DNA from 2 places in the Marinobacter shengliensis genome. Region 1 is predicted to be linked to the other one. Evidence: predicted binding sites of a transcription regulator. Region 1 holds the regulator's gene; the other holds the start of a gene.

Region 1 (9,574 bases):
GCGGTAGCGGTTAACGCCAGAACATCGTCAAGCAGGTGCCGGTAGGCTCGAACGCCATGGGTGTCTGCATCCAGTGCCGATGGAATAACACCGGCCTGGCTGGCATCCCGGAACTTGGTGTCCACCGGAATGGCAAAACGCCAGAGCTTATCGCCGTAGGTTTTACGCAACAGATTCAGGCTCTTCACTGAGGCCTGGGTACGGCGATCGTAGAGCGTGGGCACAATGGTGTACGCCAATTCGTTCTTCTGGGAACGCATGATCATTTGCAAGGTGTGCAGCATGCGCTCCAGGCCCTTGATCGCCAGGAACTCGGTCTGTACCGGAATGATCAGGTGCTGGGCCGCCGCCAGGGCATTGACCATCAACACGCCCAACGACGGGGTGTTGTCCAGTATCACGTAGTCAAAGTCATCCCAGAGTTGCGCCAGGGCCCGGGAAACAATCAACCCCATCCCCTCCACGCCAATCATCCGTCGCTCAAGGGTGGCCAGGGCTGTGCTGGCCGGCAGCAACGACAGATTCGGACAACTGGTCTCGGTAATCAGCTGGGCAGGCAAGCCATCCGGCACCTTGCCCTGGTGCTGGAACAGATCGAAGACGCTATGTGCCAGCGAATCGGGGTCATACCCGAACCAGCTGGTCAGAGAGCCATGGGGGTCCAGGTCGACCACCAGCACGCGTTTGCCGCGTTCGGCCAACAACCCGCCCAGGGCTACCACCGAGGTTGTCTTACCTACACCACCTTTTTGATTGGCTACAGCCCAGATTCGCACTCTTGTCACTCCAGTTTGGCTATGCCCGACGGAAATACCGGCCGCTATTGACCATATCGGCACGCGGGCCCGAAACTTGACTGTCCGCTGTCCGTTTTACGCGGCAAGCCTTTGCCGATCCGGATGATAAAAAGACTGTAATACAGGAAGCGTGCCAGTTCGGCCATACGCATCTGCCACCGGCAGATTAGCGAACGGCACCACGAATACTGGCGTCTCGGGAAATCAGAAGCACAACCCGGCGATTACGGCGCCGCCCTTCCTCGGTGTCGTTTCTCGCTACCGGCTGGTACTGGCCGTAACCCACCGCCGCCAGACGTTCGGGCTCTACACCTTCCATCATCAACATACGAGCCACGGCCGATGCCCTGGCGCTGGAAAGCTCCCAATTGGATGGAAACCGGCTGGTTCTGATTGGCTGGTTATCGGTAAACCCCTCCACCTTGATGGCATTATCCCGGTTGCGAAGCACCGTCGCGATCTTCTCGATCACCTGGAATGCGTCATAGTGAGGTTCGGCGTCGCCACTACTGAACAGCATGCTGTTTGGCAGGTTGAGTTCCAACCACTGTTCATTGGTTTCCAGGCTGACCACGCCCTGGCTGATCAGTTCATCAAACTCCATAGTCAGTTGATCTGCCATGGTTCTGAGGGCTTGTGTGCGGCTTTCGGCATCCAGTTGAGGATTGCGCGGCGCCTCGGTGACCGGCGGGGGAATAACGTCTTCTGGTGAACTGGTCTGGGCCCGCAGTGGCTGGTCGCCCACCTGGACAGGCTGCACCGAGCGCTGGGGGGCGTTAAACACGCCTGTCAGGGTTTCGGACAGAACTTTGTATTTACCCTCGTTAACGGAAGACACCGAGTACATGACAACAAAAAAAGCGAACAGAAGCGTGATGAAATCCGCATAGGATATCAGCCAACGCTCCTTATTGTGCAGGTCATCCTGGGGTTGTCTGCGCCGACGCATAGGCTAGTCCGTCCTGATTACTGCAGGAAGCCCCGCAGCCTCAGTTCAATGGATTTCGGGTTCTCACCCTCAGCGATGGCGATGATGCCATCGATCATCATGTCTTCGTAGCGGGTACGTTCCTTGACGATACTTCGCAACTTGTTGGCGACAGGGAAAAACAGCAGGTTGGCCAGGGCCACGCCGTAGATGGTGGCTACAAACGCGGTGGCAATGCCGCTACCCAGAGACTGCGGGTCTTCAAGGTTGGTCATCACCTGAATCAGGCCCATGACCGCCCCAATGATACCGATCGTCGGCGAATAACCACCCATGGCTTCATAGATACGCGCCGCCTCAAGATCCCGCTGCTCACGGGATTCCAGATCCACTTCCATAATGCTGCGGATGGCTTCCGGCTCAGCGCCATCAACCAGCAATTGCAGCCCCTTGCGGGCAAATTTCTCCGGCTCCCGCTCTGCCAGGCCTTCAAGGCCCAGCAAACCCTGCTTACGAGCCTTGACGCTCCAGTCGATAACCTTGCCAATACCATCTTCCAGGCTGATATAGGGCGGCACAAACACCCAGCGAATCTGCGCCATGGCCCGCTTGAGCATGGGCCAGGAGGTTTGCAGAATGGTGGCCGCCAGTGTGCCCCCAACCACAATCAGCCCGGCGGGCCCGTTGAACAGGGACCCGACCGCACCACCTTCCAGCAGGTTGCCACCCAGGATGGCTACAAACGCAAGGATGATACCCAGCAGGCTCAGAATATCCATCAGCTCACGCCTTCAACCAGCCGGGGGCCAACTTCATCAAGCGGCAGGATTTCGTCACTCAATCCGGCCTTGGCAACGGCCATGGGCATGCCGTAGATGACCGAGGATTTCTCATCCTGGGACCAGACCACTGAGCCAGACTGCTTCATCATCCGGCAGCCTTCCTTACCGTCTGCTCCCATTCCCGTCAGGATGACGCCCAGGGTTTTCCCCGGGAAGCTTCGGGCAAGAGAACCGAAAGTGACATCCACACAGGGTTTGTAATTCAGCCGTTCGTCACCCGGCAGGATCCTGACTCTCGCCTGACCGCCACGATTTTCGATCATCATCTGCTTGCCGCCAGGCGCCAACAAGGCATGGCCAGGCTTCAGGATATCGCCATCTTCGGCCTGCTTGACCTGAATACGGCAAAGTTTGTTCAGGCGCTCGGCAAAAGCCGGGGTAAAGCTGGCAGGCATGTGCTGAACCAGCACAATGGGAGCCGGGAAAGAGGCCGGCAGCGCGGTCAAGACCTTCTGTAACGCCACCGGCCCTCCCGTGGAAGTGCCAATTGCAACCACGCTGTAATGTCTTGGTGCGGCTTTCCGGGAGGGCCGTCTTGGAGTTTCCGGCTCGCGGGTCGGCTCTGGCTGGACTGGGGCCGGGGCTGAGCGGTCGCGGGTTACCGGTCTGGCGGGCCGCTCTGGAGGCTGCGGGGCAGCCGGGCGCGTAACCCCGGGACGCGGAGCTGCCGGGCGTGCAGCCGGGGCCGCAGAACGACCGCTGGGCTTGCTGCCTGCCACGTCAAGAATCCGATCGATGAGGATTTTCTGAAGTTGGCTGGTATCCCGGGCAATTTCCTCGAAGTTCTTGGGCAGGAAGTCCACTGCCCCGGCTTCCAGGGCATCCAGAGTAACCCGCGCACCCTCATACGTCAGAGATGAGAACATCAACACCGGGGTCGGGTGCTTTTTCATGATTTCACGAACCGCCGAAATACCATCCATCACGGGCATTTCGTAGTCCATGGTAATCACATCAGGGCGCAGCTTTTCAGCCAGCTCCACCCCTTCACGGCCATTGGTTGCCGCACCAACAACCTCGATTTGCCCCGAGGCCGTGAGGATTTCCGTCAGCCGTTTGCGAAAGAACCCTGAATCATCAACGACCAGGACAGAAACTGTCATCCATTTCTCCTAAACAATCCTGCATGTTATCTGCCCCGGTACCGCTAACCGTAATGTTGAAGAAGGCTGGGTACGTCAATAATCAGGGCAATGCGGCCGTCACCGGTGATGGTGGCCCCGGCCATACCGGGCGTACCCTGTAACGCCCGCCCCAGGGGCTTGATCACCACCTCTTCCTGGCCGATCAGCTGGTCCACCACGAACCCGACCTGCTTTGTACCCATGGCCACAATCACCACATGGGCGTTTTCCGGCTCTTTCTGGCCAGCCGCGCCATGTACCAGCCAGCGCTTGATGTGGAACAGCGGGAATACCTTGTCACGCACCACAATGCATTCCCGGCCATCGACAATGTTCGTTTTCGACAGATCCAGATGGAAAATTTCAACCACGTTCACCAGGGGCAAGGCGAAAGACTGATCGCCCAGCATGATCATCAGCGTAGGCATGATCGCCAGGGTGAGCGGCACCTTGATAATAATGCTGGTGCCCTTGCCCTGTTCAGACACGATGTTGATCTGGCCGTTAAGTTGGCCGATCTTGGTTTTCACCACATCCATGCCCACGCCTCGGCCAGAAACATCGGATATCTGTTCCTTGGTCGAGAAACCAGCGGCAAAAATCAGGTTAAAACACTCGTTATCGGTCAGTCGATCTGCGGCGTCCTGGTCGTACAGCCCTTTCTCCACCGCTTTTCGGCGCAGAACATCAGGGTTCATACCCGCGCCGTCGTCAGAGATGGAAAGCAGGATATGATCCCCCTCTTGTTCCGCTGACAGGGTCACAGTGCCTGCACGGGGCTTACCGGCCTTTTCCCGCACCTCTGGCATTTCAATGCCATGATCAACGGAGTTTCTTACCAGGTGAACCAGCGGGTCGGACAGCGCTTCGACCAGGTTCTTGTCCAGGTCGGTTTCTTCCCCGTGCATCACCAGGTTGATTTCTTTCTTCAGCCCTCGGGCCAGGTCTCGTACCACCCGTGGGAAGCGCCCGAATACCTTTTTGATCGGTTGCATGCGGGTCTGCATGACCGCCGCCTGCAAATCGGTGGTCACCACGTCGAGGTTGGCGACCGCCTTGTGCATATGTTCATCTTCGCTCTCGGAGCCCAGGCGCTGCAGGCGATTACGGACCAGTACCAGCTCACCCACCATATTCATGATGTCGTCAAGGCGCTTGGTATCCACCCGCACGGTGGTCTCGGCTGCGGGCGCCGCATCTCTTGCCGGGGCGGAGGGGGCTGCCGGCTTGGCTTCCTGCCTGGCGGGTTCCGGCTGTTTTGGTTCCGGCTTCTTTGGCTCAGGCTTGGCCGCAGGCTCAGGTTTGGTCTCCGCTGCGGGGGCCGCACCAGGGCTCTTGCCTTTGCCATGCAGCTCATCCAGCAGGTTTTCAAACTCGTCATCGGTGATCAGATCATCACCAGTGGATGATTTTGCCGGCTCTTCTGGTTCCGGCTCCGGCGGGGTGTCGTTATCAACAACCGGGGGGCCAGCAAACTGGCCTTTACCATGCAACTGGTCCAGCAGGGCTTCAAATTCGTCGTCGGTGATCTCGTCGCCGTCTGACCCGGCGTCGTTGGCGGAGGTGTTTTCCGGTGCGGCCGCCGGCTGTTGCTCTGCACCTTTTTCATCGGCCAGGGCATCCAGCAGTTGCTCAAACTCTTCGTCGGTAATATCTCCGGAATCATTGCCCGCACCGGCGGCAGGTTCGGGTTCTGGCGTTGCCGGTGCCGGCGCTGCCGTGTCGCCTTCCGGCTTGGCAAGTTCATCCAGCGCAGCGATCAATTCGTCCGGAGCCGGAGTCGGCTCTTCACGGTTACGAACCTGATCAAACATGGCGTTGACGTGGTCCAGAGCTTCCAGCACCACGTCCATCAATTCGGAGGTGACCTTGCGCTTGTGGTTGCGGAGGATATCGAACACATTTTCCGCAGAGTGACAGCAGTTGACCAGCGCTTCGAGCTGCAGGAACCCGGCACCGCCCTTGACCGTGTGGAAACCACGGAAGATGGCGTTGAGCAGGTTGCTGTCATCCGGATGCTGCTCAAGATCTACCAGCTGCTCGGACAGCTTTTCGAGAATCTCGCCGGCTTCAACCAGGAAGTCCTGCAGGATCTCTTCGTCGGCATCAAACGCCATGCGTCACCCTCTATAATCGTTCAGAAACCGAGACTGGATAACAGGTCATCAACGTCGTCCTGCCCCGAAACTACATCATCACGCTCCTCAGCCTTGATCTGAGGCCCTACCCCTTTTTCGGCCGATTCTTCTTTTTCTTCAATCTGGTGCACGGTGCCGGTGAGCTGGTCCACGTGGCTGGCCATCACCACCAGGCCAAGCAGGTTCTCTTCGACTTCTTTCACAAGAGCCGTTACTTTCTGGATAACCTGCCCGGTAAGATCCTGGAAGTCCTGGGCCAGAAGGATTTCTGACAGGTTGCTGTACAGGGTATCGGAATCTGTGGCCAGGCCCGCAAAGAAGCGATCAATGCGGCCGTACAGCTCCCGGAATTCTGCCGGCTCCATTTCCCGACGACGCAACCGCTGCCATTCGTCTCGCAGGGCGGTCGCTTCGTCGCGCATGGTATGCGCCACCGGCATGCTTTCTTCGACCAGGTCCATGGTGCGATTAGCCGCCTGGCTGGTCATCTGGACAACGTAGGCCAGCCGATCCGAGGCATCGGACATCTTGGACAAGGCTTCTTTCTGCTCGGCACTGCGGGCGTCTATCTGAAAATTCCGGATAGCCTCGTGCAGGCTCCGGGTCAACCGCCCCACTTCCCGATAGAGGCTCTGGTCGCGAACTTCACTAAGCTCGTTGATCACCGACATCGCACGGGCGTAGTTACCGGAACTGATGCATTCGGCCAATTCGGAGCTTTGCTGCTGGAGCTTTTCGGTTACCTCCGGGTCGAGGCCCTGATGGTTCTCGTTCTTGTCAGTCATGACAGCCATCCGACCTCTGGTTACTGGATTCGCTCGAAGATCTTCTCAATCTTTTCCTTGAGAACGGCAGCGGTAAACGGTTTGACGACGTACCCGTTAACGCCGGCCTGCGCCGCCGCCACAATCTGGTCACGCTTGGCCTCCGCGGTTACCATCAGCACCGGCAGGTTCTTCAGGTTCTCGTCTGCCCGCACCGCCTTGAGCAGATCAAAACCCGACATGCCAGGCATGTTCCAGTCGGTCACCAGGAAGTCGTACTTGCCGCTCCTGAGCATGGGCAATGCAGTGTTGCCATCGTCCGCTTCATCCGTATTGGTGAAGCCAAGATCGCGCAGCAGATTCTTGATGATTCGCCGCATTGTGGAAAAGTCATCCACAATGAGAATTTTCATGTTTTTGTCCAATGGGACCTCCAGTCAGTAACACCCGGATTTCATTAAGCCTTTTGAAAGTCTAGCAGGCCGCTGCTTTAACCGCTTATTGTGTGGTGTTTGGCCGCGTTGTAAAGCGCCGGTTACCAAAATCTACACAGTTACGCGCCGCGCGGTCAGCGCCGGCCCGGTTTATTCTGGCTCGTCTTCCCGCCAATCGGACAACCGCCCCCTGAGACGAAGGGCCGCCTGGCTATGAATCTGGCTGACCCGGCTCTCGCTGACGCCCAGCACCGCGCCGATTTCCTTCAGGTTGAGCTCTTCCTGGTAGTAGAGGCTCAACACCAGCTTTTCTCGCTCAGGAAGCTCTTCGATTGCCTCTGCCAGGCTTTTCTGGAATGCATTTGATGAAATGCCATCCAGGGGATTATCGCTGGCCTCTGTTTCTTCTATCGGCAGCTCCCCGGATTCATTGAGCTCATCAAGGCTAAAAAGTCGGCCACTGTTGGCGTCTGCCAGGGAAGCATGATATTCCGACAGGTCAATGCCCAGCTCTTCGGCAACATCGACATCCTGGGCCTCGCGCCCGGTGCGGTCTTCAACCGTTTTGATGGCTGCCGCGATACGGCGGGCATTGCGGTGAACGGAGCGGGGAACCCAGTCGCCCTTGCGGATTTCATCCACCATGGCACCGCGGATACGAATGCCTGCGTAGGTTTCAAAGGTGGCACCCTTGCCGGTGGAATAGCGTTGTGCAGCTTCCAGCAGGCCAATCATGCCGGCCTGCATGAGATCTTCAAGCTGAACCGAGGCCGGCAAACGGGCCATCAGATGAAGGGCGATTTTCTTGACCAGCGGCGCATGCTCCTCAATCAGCTGAGAGGGGCCTTTTGCGCCAGCCTGATGGTAGATTCCCAGGTTTTTCGCCAATGTCATGTATCCGGTTTTCTTATAGGACTGGATTCAGATCAGACTTCGACGAGCCGCTCCACGAAAAACTCCAGATGCCCTCTTGGCGATGATGGCAGCGGCCAGCTGTCCACTTTCTCTGCCAGGGCACGGATCGCCAGCGACGCCTTAGCCCGTGGATAGGCATCCAGAACGGCCCGCTGCCGCTGAACGGCTTTTTTGACGGCTTCGTCGTACGGCACGATACCTACATATTGTAGTGCTACATCAAGGAAACGCTCGGTGACACGGGTCAGTTTTTCATACAGATGCCGGCCTTCCTGCTCATTTCGCACCTGATTCGCCAGAATACGGAAACGGTTGGTGCCGTAGTCGCGATTCATCAGTTTGATCAGGGCATAAGCATCGGTAATGGAGGTAGGCTCATCGCACACCACCAGCAGCAATTCCTGGGAGGCCCGCAGGAAACTGACGACCGACTCGGAAATACCGGCTGCTGTGTCAACAATCAGCACATCAATCTGGTCACCCAGCTCGCTGAAGGCGTTGATCAGCCCTGCATGTTCCATCGGGCTCAACTGGGTCATACGCTGGGTGCCGGACGATGCGGGGACAATCTTGATACCACCCGGGCCGTTGACCAGAACGTCCTTGAGGTCGCACTCGCCACTGAGCACATCCTGCAGATTGCGATTGGCGGTAATGCCCAACAGCACGTCGATATTGGCAAGGCCAAGGTCTGCATCCAGCAACACCACCCGCCGGCCTTTCTGGGCCAGCGCGATACCGAGGTTGACGGACACATTACTCTTGCCGACACCGCCCTTGCCGCCGGTAACCGCAATCACCTGAACCGGATGTGGTCTGCTCATACTGTTATCAGTCTCTTACTGCGTTCTTGTGTGGGCGCAAACGGCAGCGCACCGGCTGTACCACCGGGCCTCAGGCCCCTTCTGCAACGGCCTGGCCGTGCTGCATTGTTTTCAGGCGTTCTACGCCCAACCGCACCAGAGGAATGGCCTCTGCCCGGTGCAGGTCTTCGGGAATCTTCTGGCCATCGGTATACCATGCCACTGGCAGGCCGGTTTCCATGACAAAGCCCAAAGACTCACCCAGTGTCAGCGCTTCGTCAATCTTGGTCATGACGCAGCCTGCAAGGTTTGCCATCTTATAGCAATGCCACACGGATTTCATGATGCGCGGCTGGCTGGTGGCAGACACGACCAGATGGGTACGGATATTGTGATCGCTCCGGGCCAACTCCGCCAGCTGTTCCTGATAACCGCGATCCGAGCTGGTCAGCCCGGCAGTATCAATCAGAACCAGGTGCCGGTCTGACAATTCGTCCAGAATGTCATCCAGGGAATGACTCTCGTCCACAACCCGGACCGGAACATTGAGAATACGGCCAAACACAAACAGCTGTTCATGGGCTGCCACCCGGTAGCGATCGGTGGTGACCAACGCCAGGGAATCCGGCCCGTGCTCCAGTACATATTGGGCTGCCAGCTTGCCAATGGTGGTGGTCTTCCCAGACCCGGTTGGCCCCACCAGCGCATAGACGCCGCCGGCCTCAAGCCAGTGTTCCCGAGCGGTACGTACGCCGGTGGCCAGCATCTTCAGGGATTGCTTCCAACCGTCTTCCAACCTGCCGGCGCGATGCTGACGGGACAGAGAGGT
Region 2 (6,603 bases), 580 kb from region 1:
TTGCCCGCTCCAGCCATGTCAGTCGAACCGGATGACAAGCGCACCTTTATTCTTTGGTACCGGAATTACGATAACCCGGCCATCCGGTCACTTGTGGAACTGGCACTGGCCAAAACGTCGGAATACGGCGACTTCACGGTCCTGCGCAGTGAGGAACTGAGCCAGGGCCGGGTACTGCGAGAGTTGGCCAACAATAATAACCGGCTGGTGGATATTGCCAATGTTGCGACCACCGCTGAACGGGAGGAATTTCTCAATCCTATTCCTTTGCCGGTAGATGGCGGCTTGCTGGGCTTTCGGGTGTGCCTGGTGTTACCAAAGCACCTGCCCCAGTTCGAGGGCATCCAGAACATAGATGACCTGACTTCAAGAAAAATCCGGATTGGCCAGGGCTCTCACTGGCCAGACACGCCGATTCTCGAGGCCAACGGCTTGCAGGTGGTTACCCACACCCGCTATGAAATCCTGTTTGGCATGCTGCGCAATGAACGTTTTGAATGCTTTGCCCGTGGCGTTGGTGAAGTATTGTTTGACCTTGAACACAATCGGGCAGACGATCTGGTCATCGAACCCAACATTCTGTTCGCCTACCACATGCCATCCTATCTTTTTGTCGCTCCAAATGATCAGGAGGCCGCCCATCGGTTACAGCTGGGAATAGAACGCGCCATCAAAGATGGCAGTTTTGCAGTTTACCTGAAGCGATGGTTCGGTCGCGCAGTGACAGAGCTTGGGCTTGAGCAGCGCAAAGTGATAACCCTGGAGAACCCGTACCTCAGCGAGGAATCCATGTATGTGGGGCGGCACACTTTGGAAAACCTGCGTCGCCGGCTCGATTATCTGAGCCAGATTGCCTCACCTGATTGAAAGGTTATGACCCGCTGGCCGTCCATGGCCAGCCTCCGCTATACGCGGAAGCGGGTCACTTTTTCATTCAATGTTCTGCCAATGGTTTCAATGTGCCCGCTGTACACATCGTTTTCACTGGCGGCTTTGGCTGCTTCCTGGCCCTGGTCCGCAATCCGGGTGATGGAGGCATTCAGCTCTTCGGTAACCGAGGTTTGCTCCTCAGACGCTGTGGCAATCTGAGACGTCATCTGGCTGATGGCGGTGATGGCCTCGGCAATCCGGTTCAGGGATTCCATGGCGTCCTGGGCTTTTTCCATACTGACATTAGACACCGCCGTTGACGCCTTCATCACTTCCACCGCATCGCCGGCGCCTTTCTGCAGACGCTCGATCATGTTATTGATTTCCTCAGTGGAAGACTGGGTCCTCTGGGCCAGGTTGCGTACTTCGTCTGCCACCACCGCAAAGCCACGTCCTGCTTCCCCTGCCCTTGCGGCCTCGATTGCGGCGTTCAGTGCCAGCAGGTTGGTCTGTTCTGCTATGCCCTGAATAACCTCCAGCACCGTGGTGATGGACGACACATCCTTACCCAGAGTGTCGATGACTTCAGCAGCTGCATTAACCTCATTGGAAAGCTTTTGCACCGCATCCCTCGACGCAGTCACCGTCAGCAAGGACTCGCGACTCTCCTGATCGGCATTCTCAGCCGCTTCCGCTGTTTGCTGTGCGTTCTGGGCAATCTCCCCGGCAGCAGCAGACATTTCGTTGATGGCCGTAGCAATCATGTCAATCTCGCTCTGCTGGCTCTCAACGCTCGAACGGCTGGTACTGGAGGTGTTGCGCAAGGCGGTCACATTCTCATCCAGGTCATCACTACCCTCTTTGACTTCCCGGACAACCTGCTGAATGTTCTCCACAAATCGGTTAAAACTTTGCGCCAGTGCGCCAAACTCGTCCGAAGCGGAATCGTCCAGTCGGCGGGTAAGATCTGCATCACCCGAAGCAATACTGGACATCGCACTGTTCAGGCGGCGCACCGGCACCATCAGCAATCGTATTCCGAAATACAGCGCCACCAGGGCAACTATCAAACCCACAGCGGCAATGACAAGGCCGCCCACCCGGGCCTCAACAATCGGAGCGTTGATCAGGTCCTCGTTAACAAACGTCACCAGGTACCACTCCACAGCCCGGGCATCGGCTATCGGATGAAAACTGACACTCCAGCGGGCGCCGTCCATCTCAAATGTATGCTGGCTTCCATCAAGAGCTGGCCGCTGGCCGATAATGTCCGAAATGTTGTTTCCGACCACCTCTGAGTCCGGGTAGAAGAGCACAGTGCCTTTCTCGTTTACCAGTGCGGCGAACCCGGTATCGGCCAGGGTGATCGTCGACAACATTCGGTCAATCGTGCCAAGCCCGATATCCATGCCGGCTGCTCCTTTATATAAACCGGACTTGATCGGGGCCATGGCGGAGATAATGGTCGCGCCAGTGCTGGCATCCTGATAGGGCTCAGTGAATGATGAACGCCCTAACCGCTGGGCTCCCTGGAACCAGGGGCGGGTGCGGGGGTCGTAGTCAGGTGGCAGTGTCGCTTCCACCTCTGGGCTACGCATTAGCATCCGGCCGTCCTCGGTGCCGGCATAGACATCCATAATATTGCCGCCGCGCGTCATCGCTTCCATCAGGGTACGGGCCATATTGTCGGTGCGGATGCCCTCAAGGGCGTTGGCCGTCGCCTCAGCCATGTCCAGGCGAGTGTTGAGCCAATCGGAAATACTGGACGTACTCTGCTCTACCGCGTCGGCCATAAGCGCGTCAACATAACGATCCGTCGTTGATCTGAGCCTGATATCCGTTGCCACTGTCAACGCAGCCATCAGCATTATGATGAGAGCACCTACGGCAACGAGCAGTTTCTGAGAAAATGAGAATTGCAAGGGGAGTCCCTCCGATAAGACTGAGGTTGTTTCGATCAGCTTCTCATCAATTATAGATGTGAATTAATTGACTAACGGCAATTTGAGCGAAGTCTTTAGAACTCTTTGTTAGAATGGACTTACAGGCAACCAAGGCTGCCAAACCAAAGGAGATACACCAGATGGCCCATGAAGAGCTCCACCTGAATCTGCGAAACCTGACGCTTGAAGACTACAGCCAGCTCCAGGAGCTGATGGACGAGGTTTACGACGATATCGGTGGCGCATGGCCAAAGGAAACCATCAAGGCGTTGGTTGAGCAGTTCCCGGACGGTCAGATCTGTATTGAAGACAACGGGCACCTGGTAGCCGTTGCGTTGACCGTATGCGTTAAGTACGAGCGCTTCAGCAACCCCCACGCCTACGACGACCTGATCCTCCGTAACGAGAAAATCTGGCACAACGCCAATGGCGATTCGCTCTATGGCCTGGATGTATTTATTCATCCCGAGTACCGGGGCTACCGCCTGGGCCGGCGGCTCTATGAAGCCCGCAAGGAACTTTGCCGTTCCATGAACCTGCGGGCTATTCTCGCAGGCGGGCGTATCCCCAATTACTTCAAGTATTCCGAACAGTACACGCCGGAAGAGTACATCCATCGCGTCGACCGCAAAGAGATCTACGATCCGATTCTCACCTTCCAGCTGTCCAACGATTTTCAGGTAACCCGTTTGATGCACAAGTATCTTCCGGAAGATGAAAAGTCGCTGGGTTATGCCACCCTGCTGGAATGGCGGAACATCCTGTATACCCCGCCCTCCTCGGTGCTGAACGTAAAGAAAACTCAGGTTCGCCTGGGTGCCGTGCAATGGCAGATGCGGGAATTCACCTCAGTGGAGGAAGTGCTGAAGCAGGTTGAGTATTTCGTGGATGCGTTGTCTGATTACAAAAGTGACTTTGCCCTGTTCCCGGAATTCTTCAACGCACCCCTGATGGGCCTGACCGACCAGATGGACCAGACGCGTGCCATTCGTTTTCTTGCCGGATTTACCGAGCAGTTCCGCAATGAAATGTCGGAAATGGCGGTCAGTTACAACATCAACATTATCACCGGCTCCATGCCGCTGATCGAGAACGACCGGGTTTATAACGTGTCGTACCTGTGCCATCGGGATGGCCGCGTGGACGAGCAACGCAAGATCCACATCACGCCCCATGAACGCCGCGACTGGGTTATTGAAGGCGGCGACAAGTTCCAGGTATTCGATACAGATGCCGGCCGGGTTGCCATTATGATCTGTTACGACATCGAATTTCCGGAGCTCGGGCGCGTAGCTGCCAGCCAGGATGTGGACATCATCTGTGTACCCTTCTGGACCGACACCAAAAACGGCTACTTGCGGGTTCGCCATTGTGCCCAGGCCCGCGCCATCGAAAACGAGTGTTATGTGGTGATCACCGGCAGTGTCGGCAACCTGCCCAAGGTAGAGAACCTGGACGTCCAATACGCGCAATCCTCCGTATTCTCGCCGTCTGACTTCGCATTCCCGCACGATGCCGTGATGGCGGAGACCACCCCGAACACCGAAATGATCATGTTCTCGGATATGGACCTGGAGAAACTCAAATTGGTACGTAACGAAGGCTCAGTCACCAATCTGAAAGATCGCCGTGTTGATCTGTACGAATTGAAAACCAGATAAGGACCGCATCTGGCCCCCTTTGCGGGGGGCGGATGTTGAACTATTCCATGAAAGGGTTACGGTAGACAGCTGATGGCATTGCCAAAATTAAATAGCCCGTCTATTGTTTAATTTATGCTCAAATAATCTGGCTGATCTCAGAGGCAGAGAAAGCATTTCATGAACGAAGAACTACCGGATCTTGTTGCCCGTTTCCGCGTACGCCACGGCCTGTTTCGCAAAGAAACCGTGGAAGCTCGCCTTTATGAGCTAGACAGCTACGGCTGCGTGATGAAAACCGACAAGCTGTTCAAGCCCGGCGACACCATTACACTCGACCTCATTATGGATATGCCATTTGAAGAGATCCGCGCCGAGGGTGTTACCGGACTGGTTACCGAAAAGAGAAAGCACTGTAGCAACTTCTTCTACTCTATTGATTTTTTTCAACTTGAATCCGGAGATAACTCCCCTCTTTCGGACAAGCTACGCCGTATTCGTGAAGTGCTTCTGAAGAAGCAAAGCCTCAAATCCAGACGAAGCTCGAATACGACCAACGGAATGAGGCAATTGGCCTGATACACCGTTCCATCGTTCTATCCCCCTCTGTAAGGAGACGCCCTATGGCAAAGAAAGCCAAACCCAGTGTTGATAAGATTGTCAAAAAAGTGAACAAAGAGTTTGAGAAAACCACGGCTCAGATTGAAACACTCATCAATGATGCCCTGAAGCAGTTCGACCACCTGCAGCATCAGGTTCAGGATCCGGTTCGCAAACTGCTCAAGGAAATGGACGAGCTCCGTGAGCGTGAAGTGAAGCGCTTCAATGAAGAGTTCGAACGCCGGATGAACGAATTCCACGAACTGCAGAGCTCATTGCTGGACAAGCTGGGTATTGCAGCCAAGGAATCTGGCAAAGACGTCAAGAAAGCCGCAGACACCACCGCCAAGAAGGCTACGACTGCCGCTAAAAAGGCGACGAGTGCGAAGCCCGCGGCCAAGAAGCCTGCCGTTAAAAAACCGGCTGCCAGCAAGGCCAAGCCTGCCGCCGCCAAAAAGCCTGCAGCAAAGAAACCGGTAGCAGCCAAAACCGCCAAGCCGGCGGACAAGTCTGATCTGACCCGCATCAAGGGTATTGGCCCGGCAACGGCGAAGAAGATGAAAGATGCCGGCATTACATCCATCGACCAGATCGCCAACCCGAGCGATGCCGATAAACAGAAACTGGAAGCCTTCAAGAGCATCAAAGGGTTCAGTGAGCTGTCTGCAGAAGCCAAGAAAGTCATCTGATGCAAACACCCGATCAACCTGTATTACGGGACATTGTCCTGGTAGGTGGCGGGCACAGCCACGTCGGGGTCCTCAAGCGATTCGCCATGAATCCGGTCCCCGGCGTTCGGCTCACGCTCATATGCCGTGATACCCACACCCCCTATTCCGGCATGCTTCCCGGTTACGTGGCGGGGCATTACAGCTATGACGATGTGCATATTGATCTGAGCCGGCTGGCAGAGTATGCCGGTGCCCGGTTCTACCGTGCGGAAGTGTCTGGCATTGATCGTGCGGCAAAACGCGTCATCTGCAAAGGCCGCCCGAACGTTCCCTACGATATCCTGTCGATCAACATTGGTTCCTCTCCCCGGGTTGCTGAGGTCAGCGGTGCTGCGGAACATGCGGTACCGGTCAAGCCCATTACCGGGTTCAACAACCGATGGCTATCGCTGCTGTCACGCATCGAGAACCACGATGGCCCAATGACCATCGCCGTTGTGGGTGCCGGTGCCGGCGGGGTGGAACTCACCCTGGCCATGCAGTTCCGCTTGCGCAATGAACTTGCAAACCGGGGCAAAGACCCGGACCAACTGCACTTTCATCTGTTCGACGCCGCAAACGAGATTCTGCCCACCCATAATGCCAAGGTCCGTGCGGTGTTCCGGGACAAACTGGTTCGCCGGGGGGTAAAACTGCATCTGGGTGATGCTGTTTCCCGGGTAGACGCAGGGCTACTGGCCACCGAATCCGGCCAGACACTGCAAACCGACGAAGTGCTTTGGGTTACCCGTGCCGGCGGCCCGGCCTGGCTCGAATCCACCGGCCTGGAACTGGATGACGGCCTGTTTATCCGGGCTCGGGACACCCTGCAGACAGCGA

The links. The regulator FliA, encoded in region 1, starts transcription of late flagellar genes. The targets are predictions, from matches to a motif close to CTAAAGTTTNNNNNNNNNNNGCCGNTAA.
Region 2: a site for FliA is predicted at 2,864-2,891, ahead of QUE75_RS10115 (methyl-accepting chemotaxis protein). Genes of this name have one in related genera too.

What each region holds. Positions count from the first base shown of each region.
Region 1 covers NZ_AP028062.1:1,604,003-1,613,576, reverse strand. The annotation lists gene QUE75_RS07355 (ParA family protein) at 1-776, opposite strand, end outside; gene motD (flagellar motor protein MotD) at 964-1,746, opposite strand; gene QUE75_RS07345 (flagellar motor protein) at 1,764-2,504, opposite strand; gene QUE75_RS07340 (protein-glutamate methylesterase/protein-glutamine glutaminase) at 2,504-3,670, opposite strand; gene QUE75_RS07335 (chemotaxis protein CheA) at 3,715-5,808, opposite strand; gene QUE75_RS07330 (protein phosphatase CheZ) at 5,829-6,614, opposite strand; gene cheY (chemotaxis response regulator CheY) at 6,635-7,018, opposite strand; gene QUE75_RS07320 (RNA polymerase sigma factor FliA) at 7,178-7,921, opposite strand; gene QUE75_RS07315 (MinD/ParA family protein) at 7,954-8,766, opposite strand; gene flhF (flagellar biosynthesis protein FlhF) at 8,837-9,574, opposite strand, start outside.
Region 2 covers NZ_AP028062.1:2,188,141-2,194,743, reverse strand. The annotation lists gene QUE75_RS10120 (type 2 periplasmic-binding domain-containing protein) at 16-867, shown strand; gene QUE75_RS10115 (methyl-accepting chemotaxis protein) at 906-2,732, opposite strand; gene QUE75_RS10110 (bifunctional GNAT family N-acetyltransferase/carbon-nitrogen hydrolase family protein) at 2,954-4,474, shown strand; gene QUE75_RS10105 (hypothetical protein) at 4,634-5,032, shown strand; gene QUE75_RS10100 (helix-hairpin-helix domain-containing protein) at 5,077-5,742, shown strand; gene selD (selenide, water dikinase SelD) at 5,742-6,603, shown strand, end outside.